Regions from separate parts of the Actinacidiphila sp. bgisy160 genome, predicted to be linked through region 4. Evidence: riboswitches for the same ligand, from Rfam matches in the RefSeq annotation. Region 4 holds a riboswitch; each other region holds the start of a gene.
What was found. Region 4 has a riboswitch for cyclic di-AMP ahead of AC3EUJ_RS28985 (C40 family peptidase). Riboswitches for the same ligand answer to the same signal wherever they lie in the genome.
Positions count from the first base shown of each region.

Region 1 (2,191 bases), on a different contig from region 4:
GCGGCGAAGTCCTGGCCGGTGTGGGTGTTGGCCCACAGCGAGCTGGACTCGCCGAAGCCCGCGGTCAGGGTGTACGAGGTGACCGGCTTGACGAAGCTCTTGGCGAGCTCGGCCAGGCGGGCGGCCTCGAGCTTCTTCGCGGCCTCCTCCGCGGCCTTCTTCTTGGCGGCGGCCTCAGCGCGGACCCGCTCCGCCGCCGCGGACTTGGCTGCCTTGGCCGAGGCCTCCTGCTGCGCGGCGGTCCTGGCGGCCCGGTCGGCGGCGTTCCGCTGCTGCTGGGCCTGGTCGAGGATGCGGTTGCGCAGCGCCTCACCCGCGTCGGGGCTCAGGGCCTCGGCGACGGGCTTGGCCTCGGGGGCGCTGTCGTCGTCGACGAGCGCGCCGATGCCGGGCAGTTCGGACGCCTCGGGCAGATGGGGAAGGGAGACGGGGAGGGGGTTCTTGCCCTCGGCGGCGGCGACCCCTCCGACACCCAGCACGGCCACGGCCGCGACTCCGAAGACCGCCGAACCGCGGCCCAGGGAGCGCTGCTTGGCGACGCGGTGCCGGCCGCGCACGGGCCCGGCGGACTCCTCGGTGGGGTTCCACGGCTCGGCCGGCGGGCCCTCGTGGGGCGCGCCCTCGAAGGCCTCGAAGGCCTCGATGTCCTCGGCGTCCTCGCTGTGCCGGGCGTCCGCGAAGGCCTCGATGTCCTCGGGGAGCGGGTGGGTGGCGACGGTGGCGGTGGTGGCGGCGGCCTCGTACGCCTCGTGCCCGGCGGCCTCGTGCTCCGCGACGGTGGCGTCCTGGGAGGTCGTCTCCGCGGCGGCGGCCGCGTCGAGCCAGCCGGCGGCCATGTTCCACTGGCCGGTGTCCCAGCCGTCGATCGCGTTCTTCGTCGGCGGTGCCTGCTCGGCTGCCGGGGGGTTCCAGCCGGCGGCGATGTTCCACTCGGCGGTGTCCCACTCGGGGTATGCGCTGACGGACCCCTGTTGCTGTCCGGGTATCAGGGCAGGCTCGTTCGACGCCACGCGGGCGCACTCCTTTCCTTCCTTCTCGCCTACCGGGTTAGCTGACGGGTTCGGAGCAGGAAGGTCTCCTACGAGGACCGCGGAGGGCCCCCGATTCACCCCAGGAAGTGGTTCCCCGGTTCCCGCGGACGGGATTCGGCAAGCGCACGGCGCCGCCCTGTCGGCGGTGGGACGACCGCGCTGCGTTATCGAACGTTAATAGAGGCGCCCGCCAATTCCAAGCCACTCAAGCGAGTTCATGACGGGAATCTATGGGGATGGACGGGACAGAAGCGGACATTGGGTCGTGACTGCCGTGACCTATGGGAAATGTGAGTGTGCATCAGTCGTTATGCGGAAGGGAGTGTCGCGCTCACGAGGAGTGATGGTCACCCCGGACCCCGGCCGCCGAGCGCGCGCCCCAGACGGCCGTCCAGGCGCTCCGCCGAGGCGTCGGCGCCGCGGTGCGCCGCGAGCATTCCGTGCACTTCACGCTGCAGGACCCGGGTGAAGGTGACGTAATGCGCGGTCGCCGGACGGGCCCTGGCGGCCTGCAGCGCGCACCACAGCAGGGTCGTGTAAGCGGGGGTCGCGGCGGACGGCGAGGGCGGGGGCTCCGAGCCGCGTCCCGTGGGGCGGTCGTAGAACCAGGCGCGGGGGTCGTGAGGATCGTCACAGTTGACATTCCCGGCTCCGTATGCCGACCGCCGTGCCGGGGCGAAGCCGGCCCGGAGCAGGGCATGTTGGGCGTCGCGTCCGGTCAGGAAGCGGATCAGGTCCGCGGCGTCGTCCGGGCGGTCGCTGTTCGCCGCCACGCCGAGGCTCTGACCGCCGAGCGCCGCGATGCCGGGGAGCCGGGCCACGCCGAAGCGGACGCCTGGGGCGAGGGCGGCGTCCAGCCGGTTGTAGGCGTAAGGCCAGTTGCGCATCAGCACGCTCTGCCCCTCGGTGAACTGGGCGAGGGTGACCGACTCGTCGGCCTCCAGGGACACCGGGTTGAGGTTGTTGGCGGCGCCCAGCCGGCCGAGCTCGTCCAGGCCCTCGCGCAGCCCGTCCTCGGTGCCGATGTAGCGGCCGTCGCCGTCGACGAGTTCGACGCCCGCGGTCCAGAAGGTCTCCAGGGTGTTGACGGTCAGGCCCTCGTACGCGCGCAGCTGGGTGGTGTAGGCGGCGTGGCCGAGCGGGCGGACGTCGGCGAGCAG
Region 1 covers NZ_JBYIQW010000001.1:549,772-551,962, reverse strand. Annotated here, with positions in the region: gene AC3EUJ_RS02645 (M23 family metallopeptidase) at 1-836, opposite strand, end outside; cyclic di-AMP (ydaO/yuaA leader) riboswitch at 1,022-1,161, opposite strand; gene AC3EUJ_RS02640 (extracellular solute-binding protein) at 1,379-2,191, opposite strand, start outside.
Region 1: another riboswitch for cyclic di-AMP. It lies ahead of AC3EUJ_RS02645 (M23 family metallopeptidase); the one in region 4 lies ahead of AC3EUJ_RS28985 (C40 family peptidase).

Region 2 (2,191 bases), on a different contig from region 4:
AACGGGACACCATTTTTGACGCTCCATCGGCCCTCGCCTACGGACTGGTGGACCGGCTGACGCTGAGCCGCAAGGACGGCGCCGGCCGCCCCCCGCACTCCGCGCGGTGACCGGCCGTGGTACCCGAACTGCCACCGCTCCCGGCCCTGACGCGGGCCGAGGGCGAGCTCGTCGACACCTATCTGGAGGTCGTGGACCTGCTGGGCCGGATCAACCCGTCCCGCTCCCGGGACACCTACGGGGCGCTGCGCGCCGCGCAGGCCCTGGTGGGGCGGGCGACGGAGCTGCGTGACGCGCTGACACTGATGCACATGCGCGGTGAGAGCGAGGTGCACACGGCCACCATGGAACGGGCGCTGCGGGTGCTCGACGGCGAACGGCGCACCGGCCAGGTCACCTTGCCGCCCCACCGTCGCTGACGGAGCGTCACGACGCACTGGTCCGTTCGGGCGACGCGAACTCGAACCGAATGGACTCGCCCGATCGTTGTATCTGCCGTGGACGGCCGAGTGGTCACAAGTTGCGCGACACGGCCGCACTCATCCGGAATCTGACGCTCCGCCCCTGGTGTTCGACTCCTTTCGAGTCGTCAGTCCGGGCCCTGCGTCGCGGAGTCCACCCGAATAGGTGAGTCGTGAACAGACTCACATTCGACCGGTTGCGCTGGGAATCGGTCGCTTCGGTGGGTGATCATCCCTTTGACGACAAGCCCCCGTCATCCCGGCGGGGCGGTCCGCGCGGACGCCGAATCCTGCCGCCGCGCGGATGCCAGGTCGACAACGACGCACCGGCAGGAGCGGAGGACCCGAGCAGTACGGGTCCGGCGCCGGTCGCCGGACCCTTGGGGTGAAGCCGCAGCCGCGGCCGGGCATCTTCGCCTGCCCGAACCCGACAGGTCATCCTTCGCAGGCGGACGACGAAGGGTTGCGCATGAGTGCGCCAACAGCCATGTCCGGGGTCCTGTGCCGGCTGGGGGCGGTATCCGCCCTCACGGCGGCCGCCGTGGCCGGTCCCGCGGTACTGCCGGAGCTCGCCCAGCAGGCCGACGCGGCGACGGTCTCCACCAAGGCGCTGCGGATCGCGGCGTCCAAGAAGGGCGCGCCGTACCAGTACGGGGCCGCCGGCCCCGGCAGGTTCGACTGCTCCGGGCTCACCTTCTACTCCTTCAAGAAGGCGGGCAAGAAGCTGCCCCGCACCGCGGCGGCGCAGTACAACAGCGTCCGGCACATCCGGAAGTCCGCACGGACCCGCGGCGACCTGGTGTTCTTCCACTACGGGAGCAACGTCTACCACGTGGGGATGTACGCCGGGCACGGCAAGATCTGGCACTCCCCCAAGCCCGGCGGGCGGGTGCGGCTGGAGATGATCTGGAGCCGCAGCGTCTGGTACGGCCGGGTGAAGTGACCCCGGTCGCGGACGTGCCGGTAGCGTGCCGGTGTGTCCTTGGAACGAATCCTCGCCGACGCCGCGGTGGGCGTCTTCCCGCCCGCCGACGGCTCGGTGACGGTCGTGCCGCAGCCCACGCCGCGCGACGCCGGGGTGATCGCCTTCACCGCCCACGCCGTGGTCTTCGCGGACGCCGACCCGGGGCGGATCCGCGGGCTGCTGCCGCCCGGCGACCTCTCGGCACCGCTCGATCCGCCGTTCCTCACCGCGCTGTGCGGGCTGCTGGACCGCACGGTGAACAACGTCGACCTGCTGACCGCCGCGCCGGCGCTGCCTGGGCGGCCGCCGGCCGCGCTGGGCCTGCCCCTGCGGGAGACCGCCGAACGGGACCACCCGCGGATCGCCCGGGCCCTGCGGCACCGTGACGACGTCCGGGCGTGGACGGTGCCCGGGGGCACGGTCCTGACCGGCCGGGGCGTGGCGGGCCGCTGGGAGGCGGCCCTGGAGGTCGACCCGGGGGCACGCGGCGCGGGCCTCGGCCGCCGGCTCGCGCTTGCGGCGCGCCATCTCGTCCCCGGGGGCGAGACCGTGTGGGCGCAGATCGCCCCGGGCAATGCGGCGAGCGTGCGGGCGCTCACGGCGGCGGGCTTCGTCCCGATGGGCGCCGAGGCGCTGCTGCTCACACGGGAGGACTGAGGGCCACTGGGGTCACTCGACGGCGGCAGTGGCCCAGGGCAGGCTGATCCAGACCGTCTTGCCGCCCTCCGCGGTGGGGGTGACCAGGAGCGTGCCGCCCGCCTCCACC
Region 2 covers NZ_JBYIQW010000033.1:71,448-73,638, reverse strand. Annotated here, with positions in the region: gene AC3EUJ_RS24245 (ATP-dependent Clp protease proteolytic subunit) at 1-110, shown strand, start outside; gene AC3EUJ_RS24240 (hypothetical protein) at 117-419, shown strand; cyclic di-AMP (ydaO/yuaA leader) riboswitch at 771-927, shown strand; gene AC3EUJ_RS24235 (C40 family peptidase) at 931-1,404, shown strand; gene AC3EUJ_RS24230 (GNAT family N-acetyltransferase) at 1,438-2,082, shown strand; gene AC3EUJ_RS24225 (ATP-binding protein) at 2,095-2,191, opposite strand, start outside.
Region 2: another riboswitch for cyclic di-AMP. It lies ahead of AC3EUJ_RS24235 (C40 family peptidase); the one in region 4 lies ahead of AC3EUJ_RS28985 (C40 family peptidase).

Region 3 (2,191 bases), on a different contig from region 4:
GGCCGAGCTGCTGGCCGACGGAGACCGTCTGGCCGGCCGAGACCGACAGCGAGGACAGGTGGGCGTACTGGGAGTACCGGCCGTCGGCGTGCTTGACGACGACCTGGTTGCCGTACGAGCCGCCCCAGCCCGCGGAGACCACGGTGCCGCCGGCGATCGACTTCACCTTGGTGCCGGTGGAGGCGATGAAGTCGACACCGGTGTGGTAGCCCTTGGACCACATGGCGCCGGCCCGGTGGTAGGCGGTGCCCAGGGTGACGCGGTCGAGCGGGGCGGTGTAGCCGGAGGTGCTGGCGGCCTTGACGGCGGCCGGGGCGAACTTCGCGGCCTTGGGCGCGGTCTTGGCGGCGGCCTTCTCACCCAGGGACAGGACCTGGCCCGGGTAGATCAGGTTCGGGTTGCCGCCGATGACGGACTTGTTGTTCACGTACAGCTTCTGCCATCCGCCGTCGACCGACTGGGCGTCAGCGATCTTGGAGAGGGTGTCGCCGCCGGCGACCTTGTAGGAGCCGCCGGCGCTCTTCGGCGCCTCGGCCTTCTTGGCGGGGGCAGCGGGCTTCGCGGCGGGCTTCGCGGCCGACTTCGCGGCGGCGACGGAGGCGCTCGCCGGGGTCGCCGACGGGTTGGCCATCGCCTTGGTCAGACCGGCCTTGGGGCCGCACACGGGCCAGGCCTGCGGGCCCTGGGTCGCCAAAACCTTCTCAGCGACGGCGATCTGCTCGGCCTTGGTCGCGAGGTCGGCACGCGGGGCGTACTTCGTGCCACCGAAGCCGGCCCAGGTGCTCTGGGTGAACTGCAGGCCGCCGTAGAAGCCGTTACCGGTGTTGATGGACCAGTTGTTGGTGCTCTCACAGGCCGCGACCTTGTCCCACACGCTCACGGGAGCGGCGTGGGCACCGGTGGCGCCGACGATCGGGAGCGCCACCGCGGCGCCGGTGGTGCCGGCCAGGGCGCTGATACGGGTGATGCGGGTGTTCCGCGGACGACGGTGCTTTCCCTTACCGGGCATGCCGAATTCCTCTCCGACGCCTGCGAGGTAAGCTGTCGGGTTCGGACTGGAGATGCCCGGCCGCGATTGGGCATGCCAAATAAAGGCACGTCGCTGCGACTTCACCCCTAGCCGTCCCGAGACCAACGGGAACGGCAACTACCTGGGTCCCCCGCTCCTGCCGTGCGGTCTTGTCATCCGGCGTCCGGGCAGCGGCAGGACTAGGCGTTCCACCCGGAAGAATCTCGCAGGAATTGGTCCTGCGAGATCTGGAAGCTAAACGACGGAATCGTTCGGGAGCAAGGAGCGGAATCACGCCACCCGACGGACCGCAAGTCGATCAACAGCTTCTGTGACTTTACGTGAGAAGTGTCCGCTCTGCGTAGGCGAAAAATTGGCGCACGGTAATCGCGCGATATCGTACGGTTAAATCCGGTGGAGAAATTAGACGCTGCGTCGCCTAGGGCTCCCGCCGCGTATTCGGCACGTGACACCCATCACGCATCGATTCGCTATGCATGCACTGTGGGTGCATATGTCCGGTTAGATACCTCAATGCCGGATAAAGCAGGAGGCGTACCGCTCCAACCCGCCCCCGACCACGCCGTCCTGAGGACCCACCCGCAGGAACACCCTCTGAGCCAACCACCGAGCGCATCCCCCGATTCCCGGATGCGCCGCTCCGGCGCGGTCCGCGGTGTGGCGTGCGCCACAACCGCCCCTGCGGCGGGGCGAGAAGAGGGCACTGACGAGCGCCGCCGTCCGGAAGACGGACGTGACAGCGCCGATTGGGCGAAGGTAGCCTCCCAATCCCGCACATTTCCTCACATCGCCCGGGAGCCCTCGCGTGCCCTACCTCGCCGCCGACGACCGCTACGCCTCGATGGAATACCGCAGGACCGGGCGCAGCGGGGTCCTGCTGCCCGTCGTGTCCCTCGGCCTGTGGCACAACTTCGGCGACACCTCGCCGCTGGAGAAGCAGCGCGCGGTGCTGCGCCGCGCCGTCGACCGTGGCGTGGTCCACATCGACCTGGCCAACAACTACGGCCCGCCCGCCGGCTCGGCCGAGGCCAACTTCGGCACGATCTTCGCCCAGGACCTCCGCCCGTACCGCCACGAGCTCTTCATCGCCACCAAGGCGGGGTACGACATGTGGCCCGGCCCGTACGGCGAGTGGGGCAGCCGCAAGTACCTGCTCTCCTC
Region 3 covers NZ_JBYIQW010000025.1:10,157-12,347, forward strand. Annotated here, with positions in the region: gene AC3EUJ_RS20335 (transglycosylase family protein) at 1-1,009, opposite strand, end outside; cyclic di-AMP (ydaO/yuaA leader) riboswitch at 1,012-1,202, opposite strand; gene AC3EUJ_RS20340 (aldo/keto reductase) at 1,836-2,191, shown strand, end outside.
Region 3: another riboswitch for cyclic di-AMP. It lies ahead of AC3EUJ_RS20335 (transglycosylase family protein); the one in region 4 lies ahead of AC3EUJ_RS28985 (C40 family peptidase).

Region 4 (2,191 bases):
TCGTAGGAGTTCGGGCCGGTGGCGCCGTACACATACGGCTTGCCCAGCTGGGCGCGCGCGAACTCGATCGCCTTGGCCGCCTTGGCGGCGTAGGTGCCGGACGCCGGGGCCGTCGAGCCGGTGGACGAGCCCGATGAGGCCCCCTCCTTCGCCGCCGCCTCCTGCGCGGCCTTCTCCTTGGCGGCGATCTCCGCGGCCTTCGCGGCGGCCTCCTCCCGGCGCTTCTTCTCCAGCGCCGCCAGCCGCGCCTTCTCCTGGGCGGTGAGGCTGTTCAGCAGCTTCTGCGCCGCGGCGAGCTTCTGCTTGACCGCGGTCTTCTCCGCGTTCAGCCGCTGCTGCGCCTCGGTCAGCCTCTGCAGGCTCTCGACGGCCTCGGCGCGCTTGGCCGTGGTCTCGGCCTGCTCGGAGCGGAAGGTCTCCAGCGCGTGCTCCTGGCGGTCGGACAGGCGGTCCATCAGGTGCGCCTGGTCCAGGAACTGCTGCGGGTCGGAGGTGAGCAGGAAGGTCGTCGTCCCGTCCAGGCCGCCGCCGCGGTACTGCGCCGCGGCGTACTCGCCGATGGTGCGGCGGGCGGCGTTGAGCGTCTCGGTCTTTCGGGCCACCTGGTCGAGCAGCGCGTCGGCGCGCGTGCGCTGCTGCTCGGTCTGCTCCTTGGCGCCGTTGTAGCGCTCGGTGGCGGCCTCGGCCTGGTGGTAGAGCTTGTCGACCTGGGCCTTGACCTCGGTGATGGAGGGTTTGTCGGGTGAGGCGGGCGCCGCGCTCGCGCTCTCGCCGAAGAGAGTGACGGTCGCCAGCGCGGCGGTCGTGAGGCCCACCGCGGTCCGGGGACCGGGGACGGTCAGCGCGCGCGGGCGCGGCTTGCGGTGCGTCGCCAAGTCAGGCGGCTCCTTCCGTGGACCGCCTACCGGGTTAGCTGTCGGGTTCGGGCTTCGGAAGGCCGCCCTACGGTCCGTGCGGGCGCGTCGCGCTCGTACGGACCGATTCACCCCAAGGTCGTTGGGTCCCCGGCTCCGGCGGTCGCCGGACTCAGCGGAGGCGGCCCGTGACGGCACGGTCGCCGCCGCGTGGAGCGGACCGCCTGATCCGGCACGGTAGTCAACTGCGGGGGCCTGTGGGAACCCTGGTGCTCGAATTGTCCGCAATCATTTCGTGACCTTCACCATCCGGGCCGCGAAGGGTCGTGACGGGGACGGGGACGGGGACGGGGTCGGGGTCGGGCAAGCGGCGCAACGCTGTCCGTCCCACGGCCTAGACTCGGGAGGCGATGAGCAGCCTCTTTGACGACAGCTTCCTGGCCGGCCTCGAACCGAGGGAGGAGGAGCCCCCGCCGCCTCCCGAGGACGAGCCCGGCACGGTCCCCGACGACCTCTTCGAGGGGCGCTTCGACGCGCCCGTCGACAGGGACGCCTACTACCGGGACGGCGCCCCCCGCCCGGCCGTCGACCCGGCCGCGCTGCTCGACGGGCTCAACGAGCAGCAGCGCGCCGCCGTCGAGCACACCGGCTCCCCGCTGCTCATCGTCGCCGGTGCCGGTTCCGGCAAGACCCGGGTGCTCACCCACCGCATCGCGTACCTGCTGGGCGCCCGCAAGGTGCACCCCGGGCAGATCCTGGCGATCACCTTCACCAACAAGGCCGCCGGGGAGATGAAGGAGCGTGTCGAGCAGCTGGTCGGTCCGCGAGCCAATGTGATGTGGGTCTCCACCTTCCACAGCGCGTGCGTCCGCATCCTGCGCCGGGAGTCCAAGAGGCTCGGCTTCACCTCCAGCTTCTCGATCTACGACGCGGCCGACTCCAAGCGCCTGATGGCCCTGGTCTGCCGCGACCTGGACCTGGATCCCAAGCAGTTCCCGCCGAAGTCCTTCAGCGCCAAGGTCTCCAACCTCAAGAACGAGCTCATCGACGAGGAGACCTTCGCCGACCAGGCCGAGAACCCGTTCGAGAAGAAGCTCGCCGAGGCCTACGCGATGTATCAGTCGCGGCTGCGCGAGGCCAACGCGCTCGACTTCGACGACATCATCATGACCACGGTCAACCTGCTCCAGGCATTCCCGGACGTCGCCGAGCACTACCGGCGCCGCTTCCGCCACGTCCTGGTCGACGAGTACCAGGACACCAACCACGCGCAGTACACCCTGGTGCGCGAACTGGTCGGCACGGGGAGCGGGGAGGGCCAAGGCGAGGGCGAGGAG
Region 4 covers NZ_JBYIQW010000048.1:52,823-55,013, forward strand. Annotated here, with positions in the region: gene AC3EUJ_RS28985 (C40 family peptidase) at 1-875, opposite strand, end outside; cyclic di-AMP (ydaO/yuaA leader) riboswitch at 884-1,042, opposite strand; gene pcrA (DNA helicase PcrA) at 1,265-2,191, shown strand, end outside.